One region of the Allobacillus sp. SKP2-8 genome, then DNA from elsewhere that is predicted to be linked to it. Evidence: riboswitches for the same ligand, from Rfam matches in the RefSeq annotation. Region 1 holds a riboswitch; the other holds the start of a gene.
The links. Region 1 has a riboswitch for S-adenosylmethionine ahead of metK (methionine adenosyltransferase). Riboswitches for the same ligand answer to the same signal wherever they lie in the genome.
Positions count from the first base shown of each region.

Region 2: linked by a shared signal. The riboswitch ahead of FPQ10_RS08420 (methionine ABC transporter ATP-binding protein) and the one ahead of metK (methionine adenosyltransferase) in region 1 are both predicted to bind S-adenosylmethionine.

Region 1 is NZ_VMHF01000014.1:2,184-6,047, forward strand. It holds gene FPQ10_RS10145 (hypothetical protein) at 1-170, shown strand, start outside; gene metK (methionine adenosyltransferase) at 355-1,557, opposite strand; SAM riboswitch class I at 1,751-1,856, opposite strand; gene FPQ10_RS13455 (NUDIX hydrolase) at 1,959-2,522, opposite strand; gene pckA (phosphoenolpyruvate carboxykinase (ATP)) at 2,808-3,864, shown strand, end outside.
Region 2 is NZ_VMHF01000009.1:23,470-27,333, forward strand. It holds gene FPQ10_RS08410 (MetQ/NlpA family ABC transporter substrate-binding protein) at 1-18, opposite strand, end outside; gene FPQ10_RS08415 (methionine ABC transporter permease) at 37-705, opposite strand; gene FPQ10_RS08420 (methionine ABC transporter ATP-binding protein) at 698-1,723, opposite strand; SAM riboswitch class I at 1,797-1,916, opposite strand; SAM riboswitch class I at 2,016-2,123, opposite strand; gene FPQ10_RS08425 (TlpA family protein disulfide reductase) at 2,211-2,630, shown strand; gene FPQ10_RS08430 (thioredoxin family protein) at 3,208-3,537, opposite strand; gene FPQ10_RS08435 (toprim domain-containing protein) at 3,540-3,864, opposite strand, start outside.

The DNA.
Region 1 (3,864 bases):
TCGCTCGATTTATCGACGGCTTCGCTCGATTTATCGGCGGCTCCGCACAGTTTATCGACGGCTCCGCACAGTTTATCGACGGCTCCGCACAGTTTATCGACGGCTCCGCACAGTTTATCGACGGCTTCGCTCGGTTTATCAGCGAAAAGCTTTCACCCACAGGCAATTAAAAATCAACACTAATCTTTAACAGAGCCTTTGGGCGCCATAACTTTATTTATAATCATCGTACCACAAATCTAAATATTTTGAATTATATTTTACATTACTTAAATTCAAAATGTAATCGAGTGATTTAATAAAAAAACAGCTGCTATACACTATGTATAACAACTGTTTTCAAGAATCTATGATTTAGTTATTTTCAAAGAAACGCTTTAACTCATCTACTTTATCTGTACGTTCCCATGTGAAATCTTCATCTGTTCGTCCAAAGTGTCCGAAAGCTGCTGTTTTCTTATAAATCGGCCGCTTCAGATCAAGCATTTTCGTTATACCTGCAGGGCGCAAATCAAATACTTCTGGAATAACTTCAGCCATCCGTTCTTCAGAGACAGCGCCTGTTCCAAATGTATCAACATTAATGGAAACGGGCTGTGCTACGCCAATTGCATAAGCCAATTGCACTTCACACGTTTCAGCAAGTCCCGCAGCGACGATGTTTTTCGCGACATAGCGCGCAGCATAAGCGGCTGAACGGTCAACTTTCGTCGGATCCTTACCACTGAATGCTCCTCCGCCATGACGAGCATAACCACCGTATGTATCTACGATGATTTTTCTTCCTGTCAACCCGGCATCCCCCTGAGGTCCGCCGATGACAAAGCGTCCTGTTGGATTAATGAAGATTTTTGTCTCATCATCCATTAACTCTTCTGGTACGATCGGTCGAATGACGAATTCCATAATATCATTCTTGATCTGTTCCAATGTAATTTCCGGATGATGTTGTGTAGACAAGACAATCGTATCAATTCGTCCTGGTGTACCATCTTCCTTATACTCAACCGTTACTTGCGTTTTCCCGTCTGGTCGTAAATACGGAATCACTTCCGTTCGACGAACATCGGATAAACGCTTCGACAGCTTATGAGAAAGTGAGATCGGCAGAGGCATTAATTCCTCCGTTTCATTCGTTGCAAAACCGAACATCAAGCCTTGGTCACCTGCACCAATTGCCTCAATGTCTTCATCCGTCATTTGTCCTTCTCTTTTTTCATAAGCAACATCGACTCCAGCAGCAATATCTTCGGATTGCTCATCAATGGAGGTCAATACAGCACATGTCGCATAATCGAAACCATATTTCGCCCGTGTATATCCAATTTCTTTTACTGTATCACGAACGATTGTTGAGATATCAACATATGAAGTCGTTGAAATCTCTCCGGATACTAAAACAAGACCTGTTGAAACCATTGTTTCACATGCTACTCGTGCATCTGGATCTTCTTTTAAAATTTCATCCAAGATGGCATCTGAGATCTGGTCACTGATTTTATCTGGATGGCCTTCTGTAACCGATTCAGATGTGAATAATCTTCGTTTCCTTTCCATATCTATTTCCTCCCAAGAATTATTACGGCACTCTCTCCTGGTCAGACGACAGCATCACTCTTCATACGGCTTGTAATCGAGTGATGTCAGAGACGTAGTTTTAATATCAATTGAAAACGAACGTCTTCAATCCAACAAAAAAACCTTCCCCATTTATCCATGACAAAAGGGAAAGGTGATTATCCGCCTTCCGCTCTTATCGTCCAAGGGACACCTTGCATCAGGTTAGCACCTGTCACAGCTTGTGATGGTTGCCGAGCTTCATCGGGCCTGTTCCCTCCGCTTTCTCTGGATAAGAGTTATTCCGTTTCTGCATTATCATATCGCTAAATAAGGGAACTTGTCAATTTATATTGTCAATGATTAACTAATTCGACTTTACTGAAAACGTGAACGTCCATCTACTGGTGCAGCGCTTGAATCTGCTTAATCGCACGAGCCATTAATTGGTCCGGAATTTCTGAAACATGTACCCACCTGACATCGTGATCTTCATCATTTTGACCGATTTCTGTCTCATCTGTCACGAAAAGATAACGGAAATCATAATGAAAATGGCCTGGTTCGCCTTTTTGTTTATTCGTAGGGATGTAATGAATATTGACATCAAAAGGATACAGCTGTTCTTTATGTACTGAATGAAGACGCACATCGATGCCTGTTTCTTCCTTCACTTCACGAATGGCTGCTTCCTCTGGTGTTTCTCCTGGATCCACATGGCCACCTGGTTGTAACCATCTTTCCAATGATTTATGAAATAACATCAATATATGATCCGGCTTATTCGGATGAAGAACAAATCCGCTACCGGTAATATGTCCCGGTGACACGCTTCGGTCAAATAATTCTTCGCGGTCTTTAATGAAGGAAATAAACGGGATGAGGTTCTCTGCCTCTTCAGGAAATTGAAGCATATACGTTTGGAACTGTCTCAAAGTTTCTTCTTTATTTGTTTTCGTTTCCATTTAAATAACCTACCTTTCAAAAAAATCAGCTTGTAAACTTCTTAATAAAAGCATAACATGTTTACATTAAATACGATATTTCATGATTAAGCGACAGATTTAGAGTATGAAAGATAAAACAATCCATCAAATTTTAATAAAAGGTTGGTAAAGTACCTCTGAATGTTGTTATAATTTAGTCACAATTATTTTCACCATTAGTATGGATTAATATATCTAATGTGTTATACTAATAACCAGATTGAAACAGCACACTTTAACTTAAACGTAAAGGATGATGAATGAATGAGCACAAATACACTTGATTCGCTCGTCTCTCGCTTAACCGATTTAGACGTGAATCATCAAAATCTTTCAGTTGCTGAACTTGTTGAAAAAGTATTGAGCCGTGAGGAAGGCGTCCTGTCTTCTACCGGAGCCATTCGCGCAACAACTGGAACATATACAGGAAGATCACCGAAAGATAAATTTATCGTAAAAGATGAAGAATCCCAAGATCATGTTGAATGGGGAAGTGTCAACCAACCAATCAGCGAAGAAAAGTTCGAAAATCTATTTCATAAAGTTATCGATTACTTGGAAACTCAGAATGAATTATTTACTTTCAAAGGCTTCGCCGGTGCGGATGAAAAATACCGCCTGCCGATCCAAGTCATTACACAATTTGCTTGGCATAACCTATTTGCCAATCGTCTATTTATCCGTCCTTCAAAAGAAGAGCTAGAAAATCATCAGGCTGGATTTACAGTCGTTTCTGCTCCACATTTCAAAGCTGACCCTGAAGTAGACGGTACAAATTCTGAAACATTTATTATTGTTTCATTTAAGCACCGAATCGTTTTAATTGGCGGAACAGAATATGCTGGAGAAATTAAAAAATCCATTTTCTCTGTCATGAACTATATGCTACCGACTAAAAATGAAGTGCTTCCAATGCACTGTTCAGCGAACGTCGGCGCAGAAGGTGATGTTGCTTTATTTTTCGGACTTTCCGGAACAGGGAAAACAACTTTATCCGCCGACCCGAGCAGAAGCTTAATCGGTGATGACGAACACGCATGGAGCCAAAACGGTGTATTCAATATCGAAGGCGGATGCTATGCAAAAACCGTGAATCTATCTGCTGAAAAAGAACCACAAATCTTTAATGCCATTCGTTTTGGTTCTGTTTTGGAAAACGTTATTTTGGACGAAAACCGTGAAGCAGACTATGATGACACGAGCTTAACAGAAAACACGCGTGCCGCTTACTCAATTGATAATATTGATAATATCGTCCGTCCAAGTCGTGCCGGACATCCGAATACAATTATCTTTTTGACTGCTGATGCTTCAGGCGTAT
Region 2 (3,864 bases), on a different contig from region 1:
CAATAATAATTTTTTCATGTTTTTTAAACTCCCCTTTTATCGTTTATCCATTTTTTTTGCCGTAAAGTCGCCTGCCCATTGAAAAATGAAGACGATGGCGACGATAAAGACGGTACATGCAAAGACAACATCATTATTTCTTCGTTGGAAACCATTCATATAAGCTAAATCACCAAGGCCGCCTGCGCCAATCACTCCTGCGATAGCTGTATAACCGATTAACGCAATTGCTGTAACCGTCAGACCTCCGACTAGTGCTGGTTTTGATTCCTGCAATAAAACCTTAAAAATAATCGTGTGGGTTTTTGCCCCCATTGACTTTGCTGCCTCAATTACCCCTTTATCTACCTCCTTTAAGGCAATTTCAACTAACCGTGCGTAAAACGGTGCCGAACCGATAATCAATGCCGGTAAAGCTGCTTTCGGTCCACGGATGGTATCCATCAAAAAGTCTGTAAATGGAATGAGCAATAAAATTAATATAATGAACGGGATGGCACGGAAAACGTTAACGAACGTCGCTGTGATTCCGTTCACCAACCGGTTGCTCCAAAGATTTCCTCGATCGGTTAAATAAAGAACTAAACCGAGAATAATTCCGAGAATAAAAGTGCCGATTACTGAAATAACCGTCATATATAATGTTTCATACGTTGCTGTCCATAAGTCATCCATGATGACATTTGGGAATAATTCGTTAAGCATTTGTAACCACCTCTACTTCTACACCTGAGTTGCGAATATACTCCATCGATGCTTCAATCACTTTTCGCTCCCCATCCAGTTCAACGAACAATGTACCGTAAGAGCCTTCCTGAGTTTGTGAAATTGATCCTTGCAATATATTCACGTAAACATCGAACTGTTTTGCGACTTCACTGATCAAACTCCGTCTCGCTGTACCGCCGACGAAATGTAGCTTCACCACTTCTTTGCTTTCATCTTCCGTAATGAAATCTTTCAACCGTTCAGGGTCATGTTCAAGCGGTGATAATTGCTGAACAAATCGTTTCGTCGTTTTCTCTTTCGGATTGATGAACACTTCCAACACATCACCGACTTCAACGACTTTCCCTTGCTCCATAACTGCTACGCGATGACAAATTTTTTGAATGACATGCATCTCATGCGTAATTAAGATGATCGTCAATTTCAGTTTTTCATTAATGGATACAAGTAAATCCAAGATATCATCCGTCGTTTCCGGATCGAGGGCGGAAGTTGCTTCATCACAAAGCAGCACTTCGGGATCGTTTGCGAGCGCTCGGGCGATGCCAACACGTTGTTTTTGACCACCGCTTAGCTGTGATGGATAACTGTTTTCTCTTCCTTTTAATCCCACAAGCTCAATCAATTCATTCACTTTTTCTTTGCTATTCTGTTTATCGACACCAGCAATTTCTAAAGGAAATGCAATGTTTTCATAAACGGTACGAGACCAAAGTAGGTTAAAATGCTGAAAGATCATTCCTATTTTTTGTCGTTTTTTCCGCAGATCATTTTTTCCTAATTGGGTCAATGACTGCTGGTCAAGTGTGATTTCTCCACTCGTCGGTTCTTCCAGTCGATTCAACAGACGAACGAACGTACTTTTACCTGCACCAGAATAACCAATCACACCAAAGATTTCACCTTTTTCAATATCTAATGAAACATCATCGACTGCTTGAACCGTTTGATCCTTCGTTTGAAAATGTTTCGAAAGCTTTTTAATCGATATCATGTAACTCCCTCTTTCTTTAGTAAATAAAAAAACCTTCCTGCATAAGAGAACAGAAAGGAATCGGGCCTTCGTTCCCTTATCTTTCAAAGCATCCCCTGCTTTGCTGGAATTAGCACCTGTTGGATGATTTTAAACATCATCCAGTGGTTGCCGGGCTTCATCGGGCCAGTCCCTCCACCTCTCTTGATAAGAGTTTATCTATAAAATTGTTAATTTAACACGTTAAAGCGATACGTTGTTAACACATAAAAAAATCTCCCTTGCAAGAACAAGAAAGAAACGTTTGATCTCTCTCTTATCTTGCCATGCACTCAGCATGAACAGGAATTAGCACCTTTCGAATAAATTCGATGGTTGCCGGGCTTCACAGGGCCGTTCCCTCCGCCACTCTTGATAAGAAATTTTGCTATGCGATTTGTATTAATGTTAATATTAGCATGAAGCGAGTTGGTCGTCAATCTTATTTTTGAAAAAGGGGAAATATAAAATGAAAGCACCTCAGTTTGAATTACCTTACTTAAATGAAGACCGAACATTCTCTCTAGATGAAGTACTCGGCAAAAAAGTCATTGTTCTTACTTTTTGGGTATCTTGGTGTCCAGACTGTGCAAGAGACTTGCCGAAAAAAGAGCAATTTTATAAAACAACGCGTAACGATGAATTAGAAATGATTACGATTAACGTGACTGGTCGTGAGCGGTCAGAGGAAGAAGCGTTGAAATATCAAGAGCAATTTTTAACCCAGCCCGTTTTGAAAGATAACGGTCGTGAAGTATATGACCTTTATGATTGCACTTCCGTCCCAACGACAATCGTCATTGATAAGAATGGTGAAGTGGTCGGTCGATTCGGTGATCAAGCTGACTTTGTGGAGATTTTGCAGGTAATCAGTAAAGCATTGGCATAAGCGTTTCTAAATGAGGCTGGGACAATATCTTTAAAGTTGACTCAGATACGAACATTCTAATTTAGTAATGCGGAAATACCCGCTTCGGAAATATACTCCGCTTTTCGCGGGCAGCTGTTGAGCCTCCTCGTGCTTCGCACTGCGGGGTCTCACCTAGGCTTTTGCTCCCGACGCCCAGGACGGGCTAGTGTCAACGTTGGCCACAGGACGTGGCCGCATTTAGTTGACCGCAGAAGTCTCCGTATATTTCCTACGCTAAGTTAGATTAATATTCGTGCTTCTAAGTTTATAACTTTGTCACAGCCTATTTTTATGGAAAGATCGAACTTAACGGAGGATTTATCGGCGGCTTCTACTCATTATTCAACGGCTTCATGACGTTTTTCAACGGGTTCGCATATTTTATCGACGGCTTTTACCGATTTTTCAACGGCTTCTCATGTTTTTTCGGCGGCTTCACTGCATTTTTCAACGGCTTCATGACGTTTATCAACGGCTTTCCATTTTCTTGCCTTCCATAAAAAATACCGAACGCAAGGAGTATCCTTCGTTCGGCATGTCAGATGTATAAGTATAATTATATTTTATTTTTCTCCGTGACCAAGTAGGGTCCAAGTTCTTTTAATAAATATGGCACAGAGTGAAATGTATAGATTCGATCGACTGGCTTGCCGTCTTTAAACACCATTAAACATGGAACACTCATAATATTGTACTGTTGTAGAAAATCTGGTGCAGTCAGTCCATTTAGTTCATAAAATTTACTGTCTTCCAGTGTGTCTTCTATATAAAGAAGCATTCGTTTTGCCACTTTACATGTACCGCAGAAGGGACTATTGATAAATAATATATGATACTGCTTTTTCTTTACTAGAAATTGCGCATTCTTTTCGTTAATTGCATTCATGCTCATTCAAACCCTTTCAAAAAATCCACATCAACATTTATATCAGCTGCTTGTAAAATTGATGCTAACACGTACTCAGGTGTTTCTTCAACTTCCCGATACTTTCGGTCGATATAGAGGTTTTGAGCATGAGAGATTTCTTGATTCAGTAACTTTCTTAATTTGATGCCTGGTTCATCTTCGTCCGTCAAAATAAACACATCACGATCATCTAGCTGGTGCTCTTCAATCATTAAATCTAACGCATGTAAACCAAGTGTTCCGAATGTACATAAAATAAAAGCTTCATCCTCAAGTACCCGTTTAATTTTTTTCTTATCTTGCTTT